DNA from 2 places in the Nocardioides sp. GCM10030259 genome. Region 2 is predicted to be linked to the other one. Evidence: riboswitches for the same ligand, from Rfam matches in the RefSeq annotation. Region 2 holds a riboswitch; the other holds the start of a gene.
What was found. Region 2 has a riboswitch for thiamine pyrophosphate ahead of ACFQQI_RS21080 (thiamine ABC transporter substrate binding subunit). Riboswitches for the same ligand answer to the same signal wherever they lie in the genome.
Positions count from the first base shown of each region.

Region 1: it holds a riboswitch for thiamine pyrophosphate, as region 2 does, so the genes downstream of both, thiE (thiamine phosphate synthase) here and ACFQQI_RS21080 (thiamine ABC transporter substrate binding subunit) in region 2, are expected to answer to the same signal.

Region 1 covers NZ_JBHTDF010000009.1:128,628-139,600, forward strand. Annotated here, with positions in the region: gene ACFQQI_RS11615 (zinc-binding alcohol dehydrogenase family protein) at 1-905, opposite strand, end outside; gene ACFQQI_RS11620 (saccharopine dehydrogenase family protein) at 905-2,113, opposite strand; gene ACFQQI_RS11625 (gamma-aminobutyraldehyde dehydrogenase) at 2,310-3,743, opposite strand; gene ACFQQI_RS11630 (amidohydrolase) at 3,813-5,375, opposite strand; gene speB (agmatinase) at 5,372-6,373, opposite strand; gene ACFQQI_RS11640 (aspartate aminotransferase family protein) at 6,497-7,867, shown strand; TPP riboswitch at 7,909-8,017, shown strand; gene thiE (thiamine phosphate synthase) at 8,032-8,607, shown strand; gene ACFQQI_RS11650 (FAD-dependent oxidoreductase) at 8,604-9,599, shown strand; gene thiS (sulfur carrier protein ThiS) at 9,596-9,784, shown strand; gene ACFQQI_RS11660 (thiazole synthase) at 9,790-10,548, shown strand; gene ACFQQI_RS11665 (thiamine phosphate synthase) at 10,548-10,943, shown strand; gene ACFQQI_RS11670 (bifunctional hydroxymethylpyrimidine kinase/phosphomethylpyrimidine kinase) at 10,940-10,973, shown strand, end outside.
Region 2 covers NZ_JBHTDF010000025.1:341,081-352,053, reverse strand. Annotated here, with positions in the region: gene ACFQQI_RS21110 (hypothetical protein) at 1-110, shown strand, start outside; gene ACFQQI_RS21105 (RDD family protein) at 107-598, shown strand; gene ACFQQI_RS21100 (GNAT family N-acetyltransferase) at 602-1,033, opposite strand; gene ACFQQI_RS21095 (alpha/beta hydrolase) at 1,030-1,944, opposite strand; gene ACFQQI_RS21090 (carboxymuconolactone decarboxylase family protein) at 2,118-2,615, shown strand; gene ACFQQI_RS21085 (RNA polymerase sigma-70 factor) at 2,612-3,496, shown strand; TPP riboswitch at 3,512-3,620, shown strand; gene ACFQQI_RS21080 (thiamine ABC transporter substrate binding subunit) at 3,626-4,669, shown strand; gene ACFQQI_RS21075 (ABC transporter permease) at 4,680-6,314, shown strand; gene ACFQQI_RS21070 (ABC transporter ATP-binding protein) at 6,314-7,321, shown strand; gene ACFQQI_RS21065 (phosphatase PAP2 family protein) at 7,368-8,402, shown strand; gene ACFQQI_RS21060 (acyl-CoA dehydrogenase) at 8,438-10,393, shown strand; gene ACFQQI_RS21055 (inorganic diphosphatase) at 10,402-10,920, opposite strand.

The DNA.
Region 1 (10,973 bases), on a different contig from region 2:
GTCAGCAGGACGCTTCCGACCTTGCGACCCGAGTCGACGTACTCGTAGGCCTCGCGGATCTCGTCGAGCCCGTAGGCGCGGTCCACCAGGGGTCGGAACGCACCGGTCACCATCAGGCGCCGGATCCGGTCGGCGATCTCCCGGTCGGCCTTCGGGAACGGGAAGCGCACGTGCCGCGAGGCGACCGAGAGCCAGACGTTCTGGCCGCGAGGACCGAGCTCGGAGGACGAGTAGATGCCGCGCGGGCCGAGCAGTCGGCGGTACTCGCCGTACGAGCTCTTGCCGACGGCGTCGCAGATCGCGTCGTACGGACCCGCGACCTCGTACGACGCACCGAGGTCGCGCGGCAGCGGCTGGTCCACGACCGCCGTCACCTCGACGCCGTCGGCGACCAGGACCTGCACGAGCGCGGAGCCGATCGCGCCCGTCGCCCCGTGCACGAGCACCCGGTCACCGGGTTGCGTGCGGGCGACCCGCGGGAAGGCGAGCGCGTAGTGCATCCCCTCCGTGGCCGGGGCAGCCTCCGCGAAGGACCAGTCCTCGGGGATGGTCGCGACGAGTCCGTCGGCGGGTACGGCGACCAGCTCGGCGTGTGCGCCCGGCCGGCCGTCCACGAAGCCGAACACCCGGTCGCCGACCGCGAAGCCGTCGACCCGGTCCCCCACCGCCTCCACGACACCGGCGTACTCCGAGCCGAGGATGCGCCGAGCCTCCCGCGGCCGCGGCCAGCCGCAGTACAGCCTGTTCACGACCGCGGCACCCGAGCGGTAGGCGCAGTCGGTGCGGTTGACCGTCGTCGCGTGCACGCGGACCAGCAGCTCACCGGCGTGGGGCAGCGGGTCGGGCACGTCGATGATGCGCACGACGTCCGGGCCGCCGTACTCGGTCCTGACGGCGGCACGCATCAGACCTCCTGCATTCCCCAGGGACTGCCGTACTCGGTCAGCAGGTCGAGGAACGGCACGGCGTCGAACGCCTCCGGGCCGAGCACGCCGGCGCCGCTCCAGGTGCCCCGCGACAGCAGCTCGAGCGCGACCACCGGGTTGATCGCGGTCTGCCAGACCACGCACTGGTGGCCGTACTCGCGCATCGTCCACTCGTTGTCGACCACGTGGTAGAGGTACGTCGACCGCTCGGCGCCGTCCTTGCCCTTGCCGGTCACCCAGAGGCCGGCGCAGGTCTTGCCCTTCATCCGCGGGCCGACCGTCGCGGGGTCAGGCAGCACCGCGGCGACGACGTCGCGCGGGCTGACCTCGACGCCCTTGACGCGCACCTTCTCGGTGGAATCGAGGCCGAGCGTGTGCAGCACCTTGAGGATGTTGATGAACTCGTCGCCGAGGCCGTACTTGAAGGTCGCCCGCTTGCAGTCGACCCAGCGCGGCATGAGGAGCACCTCCTCGTGCTCGACGTTCACGCACTCGACCGGCCCGATGCCCTCGGGGAAGTCGAAGACCTCCGGCTCGCTGAACGGCGGCGTCGTGTGCCATTCCCCGTCCTGCCAGATCACCGGCGGGTTCAGGCACTCCTCGATGGTCGTCCACATCGAGAACGACGGCGCGAAGATCTCGTTGCCGTCGTCGTCGGTCACGACGAGGTTGGCGCCGTCGCGGGTGCCGAGCTCGTCGATCTCGCTGAAGAGGTGGTCAGCGGCGTACCGCGCGAACACGTCGGACAGCCCCGGCTCGACGCCGATGCCGACCAGCGCCAGCCGTCCGGCCGACTCCCAGTCGCCCGCCACTGCGAACTGCTCGTCGCCGAGCTTCACCCCCGGCTTCTCGTACGGCGCGGTCGGGTGCGGCTGCGACAGCGACATCGCCATGTCGAGGTAGTCGGCGCCGGCCTCGAACGCGCCGTCGAAGACCGACATGTTGAAGACCGGGTCGACCGCGTTCATCACGTGGGTGATGCGGTGCTCGCGGCACAGGTCGGCCACGGCTGCGGCCGAGGAGGCGTCGACCTGCGCCGCGACGTACCTGCCGTCGGAGGCGGCGGCCCTCTCGGCGCGCGCGAGGTCGTAGTCGGAGACGACGATCGTCTCGAAGAAGTCGCGGCGGGCCGCGATGGCGGCGAAGGCCGCGCCGACGCCCCCGGCGCCGACGAGCAGGATCCTCATCGTGTCTCTTCTCGGTGGTGTGGCGAGACGATGGTTTCGAGACGGTTGCTAGCGCAACCTCCTCAACCACCGTGCTCCGGTGGTGTGGCGAGACGATGGTTTCGAGACGGTTGCCAGCGCAACCTCCTCAACCACCGTGCTCCGGTGGTTGAGGAAGGCGCGCTAGCGCCTGTCTCGAAACCACCGCTGCTGACAGTCAATCTCCTATGTACGACATGACGTGCTTGATGCGGGTGTAGTCCTCGAGCCCGTACATCGAGAGGTCCTTGCCGTAGCCGGAGTGCTTGAACCCGCCGTGCGGCATCTCGGAGATGAACGGGATGTGGGTGTTGATCCAGACGACGCCGAAGTCGAGGCCTCGGGACATCCGCATGGCGCGGCCGTGGTCCTTGGTCCAGACGCTGGAGGCCAGGCCGTACTCAACGCCGTTCGCCCAGCGCAGCGCCTCGGCCTCGTCGCTGAACCGCTGCACGGTCATCACCGGCCCGAAGATCTCGTTCTGGATCTGCTCGTCGTCCTGCTGGAGCCCGGAGAGCACGGTCGGCTCGTAGAAGTAGCCCTTCTCCCCCTTGCGGGCACCACCGGTCTGGACGTTCGCGTGGTCGGGCAGCCGGTCGACCATGCCGGAGACGCGGTCGAACTGGTTCTGGTTGTTGAGCGGGCCGTAGTAGGTGGACTCGTCGTCGGGCATGCCCGTCGGCATCCCCTTCGCGGCCTCGGTCAGCGCGGCGACGAACTCGTCGTGGATGCCCGGGCCGGCGAGCACGCGAGTGGCCGCGGTGCAGTCCTGGCCGGCGTTGAAGAGGCCGGCGCCCGCGATGCCCTCGGCGGCCTTCTCGATGTCGGCGTCGTCGAAGACGATCACCGGCGCCTTGCCGCCCAGCTCGAGGTGCACCCGCTTGAGGTCGTGCGAGGCCGACTCGGCGACCTCCATGCCCGCGCGCACCGAGCCGGTGATCGCGACCATCTGCGGCGTCTTGTGCGCCACCAGCGCGCGGCCGGTGTCGCGGTCGCCGGTCACCACGTTGAGCACACCCGGCGGCAGGAACTCCTGTGCGATCTCGGCCAGGAGCGTCGAGCTCGCCGGGGTGGTGTCGCTGGGCTTGAGGACGATCGTGTTGCCGCCCGCGAGCGCGGGGGCGATCTTCCAGATCATCATCATCAGCGGGTAGTTCCACGGCGTCACCTGGCCGACGACGCCGACCGGCTCGCGCCGGATCCACGAGGTGTGGTCGGCCATGTACTCCCCCGCCGACCGGCCCTCGAGCACGCGCGCCGCGCCGCCGAAGAACCGGAAGTGGTCGGAGGCGTACGGCATCTCCTCCTCCATCGTGATCTGGAAGGGCTTGCCGGTGTCCTTGCACTCGACGGCGTTGATCTCCTCGACCCGCGACTCGATCGCGTCGGCGATCTTCAGCAGCGCGTTCGACCGGTCCTGCGGGGTCGTCCGGCCCCACTCCTCGAAGGCGGCGGCGGCCGCGGCGTACGCCCGGTCGACGTCCTCGGCGCCCGACTTCGGCGCCTGTGCGTAGACCTCGCCGGTGGTCGGGTCGAGGATGTCGTAGGTCTCGCCCGACGCGCTGTCGACGAGCTCTCCGTTGATGACGTTCTTGAAGCGCTGGTCAGCCATGGCGCGAGCCTAGAGGGCGGGCAACGGAATCTGTAGGGGCTGATCGCCCCGGGCACGGATTTCGTTGATTCAGGCGGTGTAGACGGGGGTTCCGTCTATCCAGGTCGAGGCCACACGCGCATCCGCCTCGGTGAACGGATCCCGGTCCAGCACCACCAGGTCCGCCACCGCGCCGGGCCGCAGCACGCCCGCGTCGTCCCGGTGGTTCACCCACGCCGAGCCCGACGTGTACGCCGCCCACGCCGTCTCGCGCGCGAGCGCCTGCTCGGGCAGGAACGCCTCGCGGTCGCTCTCGGGATCGCGCCGGGTCACGCCGACCTCGATCGCCTGCAGCGGGTCGGGCGTGCTGACCGGCCAGTCGCTGCCGGCCACCAGCCGAGCGCCGGCCCGCTCGAGGTCGCCGAACGGGTACTGCCACTCTGCTGCGCGGCCCAGGAACGGCAGTGTCAGCTCGGCCATCTGGTCGTCGAGGCAGGCCCAGAGCATCTGCACGTTCGCCGCGACGCCCAGGCCCGCGAAGCGGCGTACGTCGTCGGGGTGGACGACCTGCAGGTGGGCGATGTGGTGGCGCCGCTCGGCGTTCGTGCCCTCGAAGGCGTCGAGCGCCTCGCGGGCGCCGCGGTCACCGATCGCGTGCACGTGCACCTGGAAGCCGGCCGCGTCGAGCGCGCGCACCGCGTCCCGGATCGCCTCCGCCGTCAGGAACGAGTGGCCGCTGTTGTCGGTCGGGTGGCCGCACCTGTCGAGGTACGGCGAGAGCATCGCCGCCGTGTAGTTCTCCGCGACGCCGTCCTGCATGATCTTCACGGTCGTCGCGCGGAACCGCCCGCCCGTCATCGCCTCGCGGCGGCCGACCAGGTCCGCGACCTGCTCGACGCCGAGCCGCCGCTCCCACCACAGCGCGCCGACGACGTGTGAGCGCAGGTCGCCGTTCGCGGCCGCCGTCTCGTACGTCGACGCGGGGTCGTCCATGCCGGAGTAGGCGCCGACGATCGCGTCCTGCCAGGACGTCACGCCGACCGAGTGGAGGTAGGACTGGCCGGCCATCAGCGCCGCGTAGTAGTCATCGGCGGTGGTGCGCGGCAAATGCCGCGAGACCAGCGCGGTCGCGCCCTCGTGGAGGGTGCCGCTCGGGCGGCCGGCGGCGTCGCGCTCGATCCGCCCGTCCGGCGGGTCCGGGGTGCGCTCGTCGATCCCGGCGATCTCGAGCGCGCGGCTGTTGACCCAGGCGCCGTGGTGGTCGCGGTTCGGCAGGAACACCGGGCGGTCCGGCGCCACGCTGTCCAGCTCGGCCGCGCTCGGCGTGCCTCCGGGGAACGCCGGCATCGCCCAGCCACCGCCGAGGATCCAGTCCTGGTCCGGGTTGGCGGCGGCGTACTCCCTGATTGACGTGAGGTACTCCTCCCGGCTGCCGAGCTCCGACAGGTCGCAGCGCAGCCGCTCGAGACCGCCCTGGATCGGGTGCACGTGCGCGTCGGTGAAGCCGGGCGACACGAACGCCGCGTCGACGACCTCGTCGCCGCGCAGGTCGGACCCGACGGCGACGATCCGCCCACCGTCCACCAGGACGTCGGCGGGCCCGCCGTACCGGTGCCCGTCGAAGACGGCGCCGGCGCGGAAGACCGTGCTCACCTGCCCTCCAGCAGCGGTCCCGCCGGGTCGTGGGAGATGCCGTTCCTGCGGACGGCCAGGCCCGAGAGCGCCTCGAGGCAGACCCGGTTGGCGAGGAACGCCGTGATCTCGGCGTGGTCGTACGGCGGCGACACCTCGACGACGTCGATGCCGGCTACGGGGAGCTCGCGGCAGATGCGGCGTACGGCGTCGAGCAGCTGCCGGCTCGAGAGGCCGCCGGGCTCCGGCGTGCCCGTGCCGGGGGCATGGCCCGGGTCGCACACGTCGATGTCGACCGAGAGGAAGACCGCGTCGCACTCGTCGAGCGCGATCTCGAACGCCTCGTCCAGGCACTCCTCGAGCCCGCGCCTGCCGATCTCGGTCATCTCGTAGGAGCGCATGTTCTGCTGAGCCATCCAGCTCATCGTCTCGGGCCCGGGCCAGTAGCCGCGCAGCCCCATCTGGAGGAACCGGTCGCCGCGCAGCGCACCCGACTCGATGAGCCGCCGCATCGGCTGCCCGTGCCCGTAGAGCGAGCCGAACTCGATGTCGCCGGTGTCGGCGTGGGCGTCGAAGTGGATCATCGACACCTTGCCGAACCCGAGGTGGCGGGCGACGCCGGTGGCGTCGGCCAGCGCGATGGAGTGGTCGCCGCCTAGCACCAGCGGGATGGCTCCGGCCGAGGCGACCTTGTAGACGGCCTCCTCGAGCGCACCGAGGGCGCGCTCGATCTCGCCGGGCGGCATCTCCACGTCGCCGGCGTCGACGACCCGCACGTCCTGGAGTGCGTCGACGCGGAGCGCGAGGTGCGGCCGCGAGCCGTCGTGCGGGAGGTAGTCGGTCTGCCGGATCGCCATCGGGCCGAAGCGGGTGCCGGGCCGGTGCGAGGGGCCGCCGTCGAACGGCGCACCCACGACGACGACGTCCGCCGCGGCCAGGGCCTCGGCGTCGTCGAGGTCGACGCGGTCGACGCCGAGGAAGGTGATGTCGGGACCGAACTGCGGGCCGTACCTGGTCATGGCGCATTCCTACCAGCCGGAGGTCACACGCTCTCGGCCGACAACAACGGAATCCGCGCAAATCACACCGTGTCGCCACGGATCCGCTTGCCTTTCCCGGACTGGACCGCGCACGATGGACGCATGAGCTCGGACTTCGACGCCCTGCAGCGGGCCGCCAAGGACCACCTGTGGATGCACTTCACCCGGCACTCGTCGTACGCCGAGGCCGACGTGCCGATCATCGTGCGCGGTGAGGGTGCCTACATCTACGACGCGCAGGGCAAGCGCTACCTCGACGGGCTGGGCGGGCTGTTCGTCTCCCAGCTCGGCCACGGGCGCACCGATCTCGCCGAGGCCGCGGCCGCGCAGGCCAAGGAGCTGGCGTTCCACCCGCTGTGGTCCTACGCCCACCCGAACGCGATCCTGCTCGCCGAGAAGATCGCCGGCTACGCGCCCGGCAGCCTCAACCGGGTCTTCTTCACCTCCGGCGGCGGCGAGGCCGTCGAGACCGCGTGGAAGCTCGCCAAGAACTACTTCAAGCTCGTCGGCAAGCCGATGAAGCACAAGGTCATCTCCCGGGCGATCGCCTACCACGGCACCACCCAGGGAGCCCTGTCGATCACCGGGCTGCCGCCGCTGAAGCAGCAGTTCGAGCCGTTGGTGCCGTCGACGTTCCGGGTGCCGAACACCAACATCTACCGGGCTCCCGTCCACGGCGACGACCCCGAGGCGTTCGGCCGCTGGGCCGCCGACCAGGTCGCGGTCGCCATCGAGAACGAGGGCCCCGACACCGTCGCCGCCGTCTTCCTCGAGCCGGTGCAGAACTCCGGCGGCTGCTTCCCGCCCCCGCCCGGCTACTTCCAGCGGGTGCGCGAGATCTGCGACGAGTACGACGTGCTGATGGTCTCCGACGAGGTCATCTGCGCCTTCGGTCGGCTGGGCCACATGTTCGGCGCCGAGCGCTACGGCTACGAGCCCGACATCATCACCTGCGCCAAGGGCATCACGTCGGGCTACGCGCCGCTCGGCGCGATGATCGCCTCCGACAGGCTGATGCAGCCGTTCCTCGCCGAGGGCCAGATGTTCGCCCACGGCTACACCTTCGGCGGCCACCCGGTCTCGACCGCGGTCGCGCTGAAGAACCTCGAGATCTTCGAGCAGGAGCAGGTCCTCGAGCACGTCCGGGCCAACGAGGCGGCGTTCCGCTCCACCCTCGAGCGGCTCAAGGACCTGCCGATCGTCGGCGACGTCCGAGGCGACGGCTACTTCTACGGCATCGAGCTGGTCAAGGACCGCGAGACCCGGGAGTCGTTCACCGACGAGGAGTGCGAGCGCCTGCTCTACGGGTTCGTCTCCAAGCAGCTCTACGCCGAGGGCCTCTACTGCCGCGCCGACGACCGCGGCGACCCGGTCATCCAGCTCTCTCCCCCGCTGATCTGCGACCAGCAGCACTTCGACGAGATGGAGCACATCCTGCGCACGGTCCTCGACAAGGCCGGCTCGCTGCTCTGAGCTCGCCCTTGCCCTGACCCGCGATCGTCACCTACGGTCGTTCGCGTCCACACGGGAGCCCGAGGCACGGGCTGAGATGGGGCTGACGCCGCTCCGACCGTCGAACCTGATCCGGGTAATGCCGGCGAAGGAAGTGAGCGGTTGTGCTGGTTCCTCGTCTTCACGTGATCACTCCGGTCGTGCCGGTCGACCTGCTCGGCGCGCTGGTCGCCGCCGGCGTCGGCGCCATCCAGGTGCGCGACAAGTCGCTCGACGATCGGAGCCTGCTGGCCTTCGTGACCGCGGCCGTCGAGGCGGTCCGGCCGGCCGGCGGCCTGCTGATCGTCAACGACCGCGTCGACGTCGCGCTCGCGGCCGGCGCCGACGGGGTGCACCTCGGCGCAGAGGACCTGCCCGTCCGGGCGGCTCGTGCGCTGGCCCCTGACCTCGTCATCGGGGCCACGTGCCGCTCGCGGGCGGCGGTGCTCGAGGCCCGGGCGGCCGGCGCGTCGTACGCCGGGGTCGGTCCGGTGTTCGCCACGTCGAGCAAGGCCGGGCTGCCCGAGCCGCTGGGCGTCGACGGGCTGGCGTCGGTCACGGGCGTGCTGCCGGTCGTCGCCATCGCCGGCATCACGGCCGAGCGCGTGCCCGCGGTGATCGCCGCCGGTGCGCACGGCGTGGCGGTGCTGGGCGCGGTCAGCCGCGCACCCGATCCATGTCAGGCAGCGAAGGAGATCGCCGCGGCGCTCCCCGCCGCATGAGGGTGTCGATCGCCGGCGCCGGGATCGTCGGGCTCACCTGCGCGTGGTGGCTGCAGGAGGCCGGCCACGAGGTGACCGTCTACGACCCGTCACCCGGCACCGGCGCGTCGTACGCCGCGGCCGGCATGATCGCCCCGGCCGGGGAGGCGTGGTACGGCGAGGAGACGTTGCTGCGCCTCGGCCTGGCGTCGGCCGCGCTGTGGCCGTCCTTCGCGGAGCGCATCGGCGTCCCGCTCGGCCAGGACGGCGCCGTGCTCGTGGCCCGCGACGCCTCGGACCTCGCGGTGGTGCGTCGGTCGGTGGAGCTGCTCGCGCGGTGCGGCGTGCCGGTCAGCGACGTGGACGTGCTCGATCTCGAGCCCACGCTGTCCGACCGGGTCGTCGGCGGCGCCTGGTTGCCGACCGACTCGTCGGTGGACCCGAGGGTCGTCACGGCGACCCTGCTCGGGCTGCTGGACGGGCGGGTGGTGCGTGAGCCGGCCCCGCCGTACGTCACGGTCCGCTGCACGGGAGGAGCGGCGCACCCGTCGATCCACCCGGTCCGCGGGGAGATCCTGCGGATCCGCTCGGACGATCCGCCGCGGCGCGTCGTACGCGGACTGGTGCACGGCGAAGCGGTCTACCTGGTCCCGCGCGATGACGGCGAGGTCGTGGTCGGCGCGACCTCCGAGCACCGGACGGGTCCGTTGCTGCCGACCGTCGGCGGCGTCGCCCGGTTGCTCGACGCGGCGCGTGCCCTGGTGCCGTCGCTGGAGCAGGCCGCCGTGCTCGAGGTGCTCGCGCGTGACCGCCCGGGGACGCCGGACAACGGCCCGCTCCTCGGGCGGCTGCCCACGGGCGAGCTCATCGCTGCTGGCCACCACCGCGGCGGAGTACTCCTCGCGCCGATCACCGCGACAGCCGTGCTCGCCCTCGTCGAGGGCACGGCTCCGCCACCCGAAACCTTGCCCTTCCACCCATCGCGGTTCGATCAGGAGGTCAGTCCCGCATGAGAATCACCGTCAACGGCGCCGCTCGCGAGGTGCCCTCGCCCTGCACGCTCGACCAGCTCGTGACGCGCACCGACGGAGTCGCTGCGGCGATCAACGGCGAGGTGGTGTGCGGAGGCGACTGGGCCGGCACCCTGCTCAGCGACGGGGACGCCGTCGAGGTCCTGACCGCGCTCCAGGGCGGGTGAGGTCGATGAAGCTCGGAACCCTCGACGTGGAGAGCCGCCTGTGGATCGGCACGGGCGGGCTCCCCAGCCAGGCCACCCTCGTCGACGTCATCACCGCGGCCGACCCCGGATTCGTCACGGTCTCGATGCGTCGCTCGGCCGACCTCGGACCGTCCGGACTGCTCGCCCTGCTGCGTGCGCAGGACGTGCCGCTGCTGCCCAACACCGCGGGCTGTCTCTCGGCGAGGGAGGCGGTCCTGACTGCCCGGCTCGCCCGCGAGGCACTCGGCACCGGCGTCGTGAAGCTCGAGGTGATCGGCGACGAACGGTCACTGCTGCCCGACGTCGTCGGCCTCGTCACCGCTGCCGGCGAGCTCGTCGCCGACGGCTTCACCGTGCTGCCGTACACCACCGCCGACCCCGTCGTCGCCCGCCGGCTCGTCGACGTCGGCTGCTCCGCGGTGATGCCGCTGGGGTCGCCGATCGGATCGGGGCTCGGCATCACCGACCCGTGGGCGATCGAGCGCGTCCGGGCCGCGGTCGAGGTCCCGGTCGTCCTGGACGCCGGGATCGGCACGGCGTCGGACGCGGCCCTCGCGATGGAGCTCGGCTGTGACGCCGTGCTCGCGGCCACCGCGATCACCCGGGCCGAGAGCCCGGTCGCGATGGCCTCGGCGCTGCGGCTCGCGGTCGAGGCGGGACACCGGGCGCGCGAGGCCGGCCGGATCCCTCGGCTGACCGAGGCGCGCGCCTCCTCGCCGATGAGCGGGAGGGCGGCGCTGTGATGCGCCGGCTGCCCAGGCTGTTGGTCGTGGTGCCGGCCGGTGGCGTCGCGCGGGTCGAGTCCGGGCCCGAGGTGCTGGTGGTCCCCGAGCTCGACCTGGTCAAGTGCCACTCGGTCGACGAGGTCGCGGCGGCGCGGGCCGAGTTCGTCACCCTCTCGCCGGTGGCGCCGAGCCTCTCCAAGCCCGGCTACGGCCCGCCGCTCGGCGTCGAGGGAGTCAGGGCCGCAGCAGCCGTCGCGGGCGGTACGCCGTTCTTCGCGCTCGGCGGTGTCGACGCGGGCAACGCGCGGTCCTTCCTCGACGCCGGCGCCCACGGCGTCGCCGTGATGGGCGCGGTGCTGCGTGCCGACGACCCGGACCGCGTCGTCGTCGAGCTGCTGGAGGCGATCGCATGACCCCGCCCGTGGTGCTCACCATCGCCGGCT
Region 2 (10,973 bases):
GCGTCCGCATGCAAGGCATCTCCGCCGACGAGGCGATCGGGCGGGCCGTGGACCGGGTCCGGGTGCGCCGCAGCCGTCGTCGACCGAGCCGCCCTGCGGAGGCTCCGTGACCGAGCCCGACCTCAGCCACCTGCCCCGCGAGGCCCGGCCGTTCCAGGGGCAGCCCGCGGGCCTGGTCAGCCGCCTGGTCGCCGCCGTCATCGACGGCCTCGTCGTCGCGGCGGCGCTCGGCGCGGCCTACCTGGGCGTCAACGGGGTGCTGTTCTTCCTCGACCCGCGCACCTTCCACTTCCGGGAGCCGATCCCGCTGCTGTCCCTGACGTCGGGCTTCGTGCTGTCCGTGCTCTACCTCTGGGTCGCCTGGGCGTGGGTGGCGCGCACCGTCGGGTGCCAGGTGATGGGGCTGCGGGTCGTCGGGTGGCGTGGTCGGCGGATCGGGGTCCTCGTCGCGCTGGCCCGCGCGGTGTTCTACGTCCTCTTCCCGGTCGGGCTCGTCTGGTGCGTCATCAACCCGCGGTCCCACAGCGTGCAGGACATCCTGCTGCGCACGTCGGTCGTGTACGACTGGATGCCGCACACGCCGCTGCGTGAGGGATGAGCGTCAGGCCGGCTTGCGCATCGGGATGTGCGGGATCCCGTCCTCGACGAACTCCGGGCCGTCCTGGGTGAAGCCGAACGTCGCGTACCACCCCGCCAGCGGCGACTGGGCGTCGAGCACGACGTCGCGCCCCTTCGCGACCTGCAGCGCGGTCTGCATGAGCGGGTCGGCCAGGCCGCGACCGCGCGCCGGCCCGGCCAGCGCGACGCGCCCGATCCGCCAGGTGTCGCCGTCGTCGAGCACCCGGGCGTAGCCCAGCACCCTGTCGTCGTCGCGGAGCAGCACGTGCCGCGTGCCCGGCTCGTCGTCGCGGCCGTCCAGGTCGGGGTAGGGGCAGTCCTGCTCGACGACGAAGACGTCCTGGCGGAGCTTCCAGACGGCGTACGCCGTGGGCGCGTCCAGGGCCGTGAACGGGCCGGCGGTGATCGTGATCATCGGAGGAACTCCGTCGTCCGCGCCCAGGCGTCCCGGGCCTCCGGGATCCACGGCAGCAGCGGGTAGACGTGCACCAGGTCGGCGACCTCGACGTACGCGAGGTCCCAGCCGGCCTCGGCGGCACGCCGCTCGAGCAGCCGGCAGCCGGGGGCGAGGGTGTCGCGGGTGCCGCAGAACATCAGCGCCGGCGGCAGCCCGGCCAGGTCGCCGAGGGCGGGTGACACCTCCGGCCGGCCGAGGTCGTCGGGCGAGCCCGCCCACCACCCGGCGTACGTCTCGAGCTTGCTGAGGAAGAGCCACGGGTCGCGGGCCGAGAACTGGTGGGTCTCGGGCGTGCTGGTCGTCAGGTCCACCCACGGCGCGATCAGCAGCAGCCGGTCGGCCTGCGGCCCGCCGCGGTCGCGCAGCGTCAGCGCCAGGGCGAGCGCGTAGCCGCCACCCGCGGAGTCGCCGGCGAGCACCAGCCGGTCGGAGTCCTTCCCCCACCGGGCGGTGAGGTCGGCGAGCGCGTGATGGGAGTCGCGCCAGGTGTGCTCGGGGGCCACCGGGTAGTCCGGCACCACGACCCGCGCGTCGAGTGCCTCCGCCAGCCGCGCGAGGTAGCGCAGGTGGAAGGGGTCGATGCCGGCGACGTACCCACCACCGTGCAGGTAGACCACCGTGGTGCCCGGGTCGCTGTGGCGCGGCGTCACGACGTACGACGCGAACGCGCCGCGCTCGCCCTGCACCTGCTCGGTGACGACCGAGAACCGCTTGTCGAAGCCGCGCACCGCCTGGGTCGGCAGCCGGGGCTCGAGCGTGCGGTGCAACGCCTCCAGCCGGGCCTTCTCGGCGTCGGCAGAAAGGATCTCGCCCGACTTCCGCATCCGCGGGATCGCCCAGGCGAGGAACTGGTGGCGACGGCTCGGCATGGGGTTCAGCGTAGGGCTGTCACACGGACGGGTCGGCCGGCGTCTTCATGCCGACACGAGGCCGACACGATCCGAGGAGGAGACATGCCCAGCACGTTCCGCATCCCGAAGGCACCGATCACCGGGCTCTACGGGAAGTTCCTGACGGCGTACGCCGACGCACCTACGGGCAGGTGCCCGACGGCGTCCACACCTACTTCCACCACAAGCCGGTGCTCAAGGCGGTGCTCGGGTTCGAGGGCAAGGTCGCGAAGTGGCGCGAGCTCGACCCGGCCCTGAAGTCCTACGCACAGCTCGCCAGTGCCGCCACGATCGGCTGCAGCTGGTGCCTGGACTTCGGCTACTTCCTCGCGCACAACGACGGGCTGGACGAGGCCAAGGTCCGCGAGGTGCCGCGCTGGCAGGAGTCCGACGTGTTCACCCCGCTCGAGCGCGAGGTGCTCGCGTACGCCGACGCGATGTCGACCACGCCGATGACCGTCACCGACGAGATGGTGGCGAGCCTCGTCGACCAGCTCGGGACCCCGGCCGTCGTCGAGCTCACCCAGATGATCGCCGTGGAGAACATGCGCTCGCGGTTCAACTCCGCCGCCGGCCTGCAGAGCCAGGGATATTCGGATGTGTGCGAGCTGCCGCTCGCCGTACCGTCGTCGACTGTGAGGCACGCATGATGGGCGGGAAGAGCCGCGCCACCGACCTCTTCGTCGAGCACCGCAACCTGCTGTTCACGGTCGCCTACGAGATGCTCGGCTCCGCGGCCGACGCCGAGGACGTGCTCCAGGAGGCCTGGCTGCGCTGGGTCAAGGTCGACCTCGACGAGGTGCGCGACGAGCGCGCCTACCTGGTGCGGGTCACGACGCGGCTCGCCATCGACCGGATGCGCAGCAACGCCCGCCGGCGGGAGTCGTACGTCGGGCCGTGGCTGCCCGAGCCGCTGCTGACGACGCCCGACGTCGCCGAGGACGTCGAGCTCGCCGACTCGGTCTCGCTGGCGATGCTCACCCTGCTCGAGACGCTCGGGCCGACCGAGCGGGCGGTGTTCGTGCTGCGCGAGGTCTTCGGCTTCGAGTACGACGAGATCGCGGCCTCGGTCGACAAGACCCCGGCCGCCGTGCGGCAGATCGCCCACCGCGCCCGGGCCCACGTCGCCGAGCGACGGCCGCGCGCCGAGGCGTCGCAGGTCGAGCGCGACCGGGTGCTCGAGCAGTTCGTGCGCGCCGCGTCGACCGGTGACATCCAGAGCCTGATGGACGTGCTCGCGCCCGACGTCGTCCTGGTCACCGACGGCGGCGGCCTCAAGAAGGCCGCCCTGCGCCCGATCCTCGGCGCGGAGAAGGTGGTGCGCTTCCTGGCCGCCGTCTCCGAGGGCCTCGACGCCGCGGCCGACGTCGTGGTCGTCAACGGCGCGCCCGCCCTGCGCGTGGTCATCGACGGCGAGATCGACACGATCGCCAGCATGGTCGTCGAGGACGGCCTCGTGACCGGCCTCTACGTCGTACGCAACCCGGAGAAGCTCGCCCGCCTGGACGCCGTGACCGCGCTGACCCGCTGAGGGACTAGGCTCGACTCCACAAGACAGGGGAGCACGCGCGAGCGTGCTGAGAGTGCGGACCAGCCGCAGACCCTATGAACCTGATCCGGTTAGCACCGGCGAAGGGAGTCGGAGTTGAGAAACATGCGCATGGTCGCACCCGTCCTGGCCACCGTCCTCGCGGCGTCGGCCTGCTCGACCGTCGGCAACGACAGCGGCAGCGAGTCGGAGGAGCAGCAGTCGGACCGGGTCGTGCTCGTGACCCACGAGTCGTTCGTGCTGCCGAAGAAGCTCCAGAGGCAGTTCGAGCAGGAGTCCGGCTACGACCTCGTCGTCCGCGCCTCCGGTGACGCCGGGGCGCTCACCAACAAGCTGGTGCTGACCAAGGAGGACCCGCTGGGCGACGTGGCCTTCGGCGTCGACAACACCTTCGCCTCGCGGGCGCTCGAGGAGGGCGTCTTCGCGGCGTACGACGCGACGCTGCCCGAGGGCGCCGACCAGTACCGCCTGCCGGGAGACGACGACCACGCCCTGACGCCGGTCGACAATGCCAGCGTCTGCGTGAACATCGACGACACCTGGTTCGCCGACCAGGACCTCGAGCCGCCGACCGGGCTCGACGACCTCGCGGACCCGGCGTACCGCGACCTCTTCGTCACCTCCGGCGCCGCCACCAGCTCGCCTGGCATGGCGTTCCTGCTGGCGACCATCGCGGAGTACGGCGACGAGTGGCCGGACTACTGGGAGCGCCTGATGGACAACGGCGCGAAGCTCACCGACGGCTGGTCGGACGCCTACCAGGTCGACTTCACGCAGGGAGGCGGCCAGGGCAAGCGCCCGATCGTGCTGTCCTACGACTCCTCGCCGGCGTTCACGATCGCCGACGACGGCTCGTCGACGACCAGCGCGCTGCTCGACACCTGCTTCCGGCAGGTCGAGTACGCCGGCGTGCTCGACGGGGCCGCGAACACCGACGGCGCCGAGGCCCTCGTCGACTTCCTGCTGACGCCGGAGGTGCAGGCGGCGCTGCCGACGAGCATGTACGTCTTCCCGGTCGACGCGTCCGTCGAGCTGCCGGCGGAGTGGGCGACGTTCGCGGAGCAGCCCACCGAGCCCCTCGAGGTCGACCCGGCCGACATCGCGGAGCACCGCGACGAGTGGCTGCGCGACTGGAGCGACGTCACCAGTCGATGAGACCCCGGGCATGAGGCGCATCGCCACGCTGGTCGGCCTGGCGGCGGTGCCGCTGGCCGTCCTCGGCGTGTTCTTCGTGCTGCCGGTGAGCGGCATGATCGGCGAGGGGTTCGTCGTCGACGGCACGTTCGACCCGGGCGCCGTGGCGGAGGTGCTGACCCGGCCGCGCACGGTACGGGTCGTCTGGTTCACGGTCTGGTCGGCGCTGGCCGGTACGACGGTCGCGGTGCTGCTCGGCGTACCCGCGGCGCACCTGCTGCACCGTCGTGTGTTCCCAGGCCGCCGCGCCCTGCGGGCCGCGCTGCTGGTGCCGTTCGTGCTGCCGACGGTGGTCGTCGGCGTCGCGTTCCGCGAGCTGATCGGCGAGGCCGGGCCGCTGGGCTTCCTGGGGTTCGACGGCTCCGCCGTCGCGATCATCGCGGGCCTGGCCTTCTTCAACGTGGCCGTCGTGATCAGGGCCGTGGGCGCGGCCTGGGAGTCGCTCGACCCGCGCCCCGCCCAGGCCGCCGCGGCGCTCGGGGCCAGCCCGGCGCAGGTCTTCCGCACCGTCACGCTGCCGTCCCTGCGCCCGGCGATCGTGTCGGCGGCGAGCGTGGTCTTCCTCTTCTGCGCCACTGCCTTCGGCGTCGTGCTCACCCTCGGCGGCCTGCGCTACTCCTCGGTGGAGACCGAGATCTACCTGCTCACCACCAACCTGCTCGACCTTCAGGCGGCGGCTGCGCTCTCGATCGTGCAGCTGCTGGCGATCACCGCGCTGCTGCTCATCACCAGCCGGCTGCGCGCCGTGCCCGACCCGACGCTCGCCCGCTCGACCGACCGCCCGCCGCGCCCCTCGCGCGGCGACTGGCCGAGCCTGCTGTCGACGGGGCTGGTCGTGGTGCTCGTCGGGCTGCCGGTCGCGGCGCTCGTCGTCGGCTCCCTCCGGGTCGGCGACGCCTGGAGCATCGACAACTACCGGGCGCTGACCACCGAGGGATCGCGCCAGGCGCTGCTGGTGCCGGTCACCCACGCGCTGGTGACGTCGCTGCGCACCGCGGTCGACGCCACCTGGATGTCGCTGACGCTGGGCCTGCTGGTCGCCGTCGTCGTGACGCGGCGCTCGCACAGCCGCGCCGAGCGCCGGGTCCGCGGCCTGCTGGACGGCCTGTTCATGCTCCCGCTCGGGGTGTCCGCGGTGACGCTCGGCTTCGGCTTCCTGATCACGCTCGACGAGCCCCCGCTCGACTTCCGCGACTCCCCGCTGCTGGTGCCGATCGCCCAGGCGCTGGTGGCCCTCCCGCTCGTCGTACGCACGCTGGCGCCGGCGCTCGGCGGCGTCGACGACCGGCAGCGGCAGGCAGCGGCCTCGCTCGGCGCGGGGCCGATGCGCACGTTCGCCAGCGTCGACCTGCCGGTGCTCTGGAAGCCGCTGCTGGCCGCGGCCGGCTTCGCCTTCGCGGTGTCGCTGGGGGAGTTCGGGGCCACGTCGTTCCTGGCCCGTGAGGAGAACCCGACCGTACCGATCGTGATCTTCCACCTGATCGGGCACCCGGGTGCGATGAACTACGGCATGGCCCTCGCCGCCTCCGTCGTCCTCGCCGCGACCACCGCCGTCGTGATGCTCGCGGTCGAGCGGCTGCGCGTCCCCTCGGTCGGAGCGCTCTGATGCTCACCCTCGACGACGTCTCCGTGGCGTACGACGGCGTGCCGGCCGTCGTCGGCGCCTCGCTGTCCCTCGACGAGGGCCACGTGCTCGCCGTGCTCGGACCGAGCGGATCCGGCAAGTCGACGCTGCTGCGCGCGATCGCCGGCCTCGAGCCGGTCGGCGCCGGCCGCGTCTGCTGGGACGACGCCGACCTGACCGGCGTGCCGACGCACAAGCGCGGCTTCGCGTTGATGTTCCAGGACGGCCAGCTCTTCGGCCACCTCACGGTCGCCCGCAACGTCGGCTACGCGCTGCGCCTCCGGCGTACGCCGAACGCGGCGGCCCGGGTGCGCGAGCTGCTCGCGCTGGTGGGGCTCGACGGCTACGGCGACCGGCTGCCGGCGACGCTCTCCGGCGGCGAGCGCCAGCGCGTGGCGCTCGCCCGCTCGCTCGCGGTGCAGCCACGGCTGCTGCTGCTCGACGAGCCGCTGTCGGCGCTCGACGCCGGCCTGCGCGAGCGGCTCGCGGCCGACCTGCGCGACATCCTGCGCGAGGCCGGCACGACCGCGCTGATGGTCACCCACGACCAGGAGGAGGCGTTCGCCGTCGCCGACCGGCTCGCGGTCATGCGCGCCGGCCGGATCGTGCAGCAGGGCGACATCACCGCGGTCTGGCGACAGCCCGTCGACGTCGAGACGGCGCTCTTCCTCGGGTATGCCCACGTGCTGGAGGGTGATCCCGCCCACGTGCTGATGCGGGCGGCCGGGCTCGACCTGGGCGGCCGCGCGGTCGCCGTACGCCGCTCCGCGCTCGTGGTCGCGGACTCGGGACCGCTCGCCGGCACGGTCACCGCCGCCCGCGTGACGCCGGTGCAGATCCGGCTGCGGGTCGATGTCGACGGCATCGGCGAGGTCGACGCCGTCGCGCGCCTGGACGCGCACCCGGCGCCGGGCGACCGCGTGTCGATCGTGGTGGACGCCTCACGACTGGCCGCGATACCTCGGGGTCTCGAGAGACACGGTGGTTGAGGAGCCGAGGAACGAGGCGTCTCGAAACCTCCCTACACTTGCGGGCGTGTATCGCCGTGCCTGGACCCTTCTCGTGGTCAACGCCATCGTCATGGGTCTGTGGGCGATCATCACGGCATGGTCGGTCGGCCGACCGCTGATCGACCCCGAGGGCAGCTTCCTCGGACCGTCCTGGCTGCGCCTGCCGATCCTCTGCCTGGGCGCGCTCTTCCTCGACCTCGTGCCGCGCGCGATCTGGATCTCGCGGGGCCGGCCGCGCCGGATGCCGGAGCTGATCCGCGAGCGCTGGCACGCGCACTGGTCCCGGGAGCGGTTCCTGCTGGTGGTGCTCGGCATCGTCTGCTTCTACGTGATCTACGTCTGCTACCGGAACCTCAAGTCGTTCCTCCCGCTGGTCAGCGACCGGATGTACGACCGCGAGCTGCAGGCCCTCGACGAGATCCTGTTCTTCGGGCACCACCCCGGGCCGATCATCCACGACCTCCTCGGCACGACGGTCGTCGCGCACGTGCTCTCCAACTTCTACCTGCTCTTCATCCCCATGGTCGCGATCATGGTGACGGTCTGGCTGGTCTGGTCGCGCAACCTCTCCTACGGCTGGTGGTTCGTCACCGCCCAGGGCATCGCGTGGACGCTCGGCACCGTCTCCTACTACGCGCTGCCGACGATCGGCCCCGGCCTCGAGTACCCCCACCTGTACGACCTCACCCACACCGGCACGACCGACCTGATGGAATCGCTGGTCAACGCGCGCCAGGGCGTGCTCTGGGGCGACGGCGAGGCGCAGACCGTCGCGGGCTTCGCCAGCCTGCACACGGCCATCTCGCTGCTGTGGGCGCTGATGGTGCAGTTCACGGTCCGCTCGCGGGCCATCCGCATCATCTTCTGGGTCAACTTCGGCCTGACCGTCGTCGCCACGCTCTACTTCGGCTGGCACTACATCGCCGACGACATCGCCGGCGTGATGATCGCCTTCATCTCCTTCTACGTCGGCGGCATCGCCAGCGGGCAGAAGTTCGACCGGCACGGCCTCGCCTCGCACCCCACCACGACGACCTCGCACGTCCCCGTCGACCATTAGCTTGACCGCGCCCCGGCGTGGGTAATCCTCCGGGCATGACCACCGACGCCGCGCCCGAGGTCGACGTCCCGGCGCTGACGCGACTCCTCGACGGCGAGTACGCCGAGGTGCGCGACCTCGTGCGCACCAACCTCGCCAAGTACGCCTCCGTCCTCGACGAGGCCGACGAGCTCGACATGGACGCCTTCCGCGAACGGGTGCGCGAGCTCGTCGTCGAGATGGCCGCGACCGGGCAGACCGGCATGGGCTTCCCCGAGGAGTACGGCGGCGGCGGCGACATCGGCGCATCGGTCGCGGCGTTCGAGACACTGTCCTTCGGTGACCTGTCGGTGGTGGTGAAGGTCGGCGTGCAGTTCGGGCTCTTCGGCGGCGCGATCCTCCAGCTGGGGACCAAGCGGCACCACGACGCCTACCTCAGCGACGTCGTGACCGGCCGGCTGATGGGCTGCTTCGCGATGACCGAGACCGGCCACGGCTCCAACGTGCAGGCGCTCGGCACGGTTGCGACGTACGACGTGGACACGCAGGAGTTCGTGATCACCACCCACGGTGACCAGTCGCGCAAGGACTACATCGGCAACGCGGCGAAGCACGCCGAGCTCGCTGTCGTCTTCGCGCAGCTCGAGGTCGGCCCTGAGGACGACCGGGTGTCGGAGGGGGTGCACGCGTTCGTCGTGCCGATCCGCGTCGACGGCGAGGTCGCGCCCGGCGTCCGCATCGAGGACGACGGCCGCAAGATGGGCCTCAACGGCGTCGACAACGGCCGGATCTGGTTCGACGGCGTGCGGGTGCCGCGGGAGGCCCTGCTCAACCAGTTCGCCGACGTGACCCCCGAGGGCGTCTACGAGAGCCCGATCGACAACCCGAACCGGCGCTTCTTCACGATGCTCGGCACGCTCGTCCAGGGCCGCGTGAGCGTCGGCGGCGCCGCCATCAACGCCAGCAAGGTCGCGCTCGCGATCGCGACGACGTACGCCGTGCGCCGGCGGCAGTTCGAGGCGACCTCGGAGACCGAAGAGGAGCTGCTGCTCGACTACGGCCTGCACCAGCGGCGGCTCCTCCCGCTGATCGCCCGCACCTACGCGCTGCACTTCGCGCAGGACGTCGTACGCACGCAGCTGCACGAGGTGTTCTCCGGCATCAAGACCGACGAGCACTACCGCCGCGAGCTCGAGGCGCGGGCGGCCGGCACGAAGGCGCTCGGCACCTGGCACGCGACCCGCACCATCCAGGAGTGCCGGGAGGCGTGCGGCGGGGCGGGCTACCTGGCCGTGAACCGGTTCGCGGCCCTCAAGGCCGACAGCGACATCTTCACGACGTTCGAGGGTGACAACCACGTGCTGCTGCAGCTCGTGGCGAAGGGCCTGCTGACCGACTACGCCAGCGAGTTCGAGGACATGGACCAGCTCGGGATGGTCCGCTTCGTCGCCGGCCTCGCGGTCGAGACCGTCATCGAGAAGACCTCGGTGCACACCCTGCTCGAGCGGGTGCGCGACCTGCTCCCCGGCGGCAGCAGCGACGACGGCGACCAGGAGGCCGGGCTGCTCGACTCGGACTACCAGCTCGCGATGCTGCGCTACCGCGAGGAGCACATGCTGGCCGGCGTCGCCCGCCGCCTGAAGCGGGGCATCGACCAGGACCTCAACCCCGGCGTGGTCTTCTCGCAGGTGCAGGACCACGTGGTCGGCGCGGCCAACGCCCATGTCGAGCGCCTCGTGCTCGAGGCGTTCGTCGACCGGATGCGGTCACTGCCCGACGACGCGCCCAACCGGGTCGCGCTGGGCCTCCTCTGCGACCTGTTCGCACTGTCGACGATCGAGGCCGACCGGGCCTGGTTCATGGAGCACGCCCGCCTGTCGGCGCAGCGGTCCAAGGCGATCACCCGCCAGGTGAACCGGCTCTGCCAGCAGGTCCGGCCGATCGCCGTACCGCTCGTGGACGCCTGGGGCGTGCCGCCGGAGATGCTCAGGTCACCTGATCTGGTCGGGTGACCGACCGGTCAGTGACCCTCGGTCTTGAGCCGCTCGAAGGAGGCGTGCACCTCGGTCTCGGCCTCGGTGCGGCCGACCCACTCGGCGCCCTCGACGGACTTGCCGGGCTCGAGGTCCTTGTAGACCTCGAAGAAGTGCTGGATCTCGAGGCGGTCGAACTTCGAGACGTGCGAGATGTCGCGCAGGTGCTCGAGGCGCGGGTCGGTCGCGGGGACGCAGAGGACCTTGTCGTCGCCGCCGGCCTCGTCGGTCATCCGGAACATGCCGATCGCGCGGCAGCGGATCAGGCAGCCCGGGAAGGTGGGCTCCTGGAGCAGCACCATCGCGTCGAGCGGGTCGCCGTCGAGGCCGAGGGTGTTCTCGATGTAGCCGTAGTCGGCGGGGTACTGCGTCGACGTGAAGAGGGTCCGGTCCAGGCGGATGCGGCCGGACTCGTGGTCGACCTCGTACTTGTTGCGCTGACCCTTCGGGATCTCCACCAGCACGTCGAACTCGAGCACGTCTTCCTCCGCCGATCTCGGGACCATCGTCTTGCGAACAGGTGACCCGTCGCACGGGTCCAGGTCAGTCTCGCGCACAA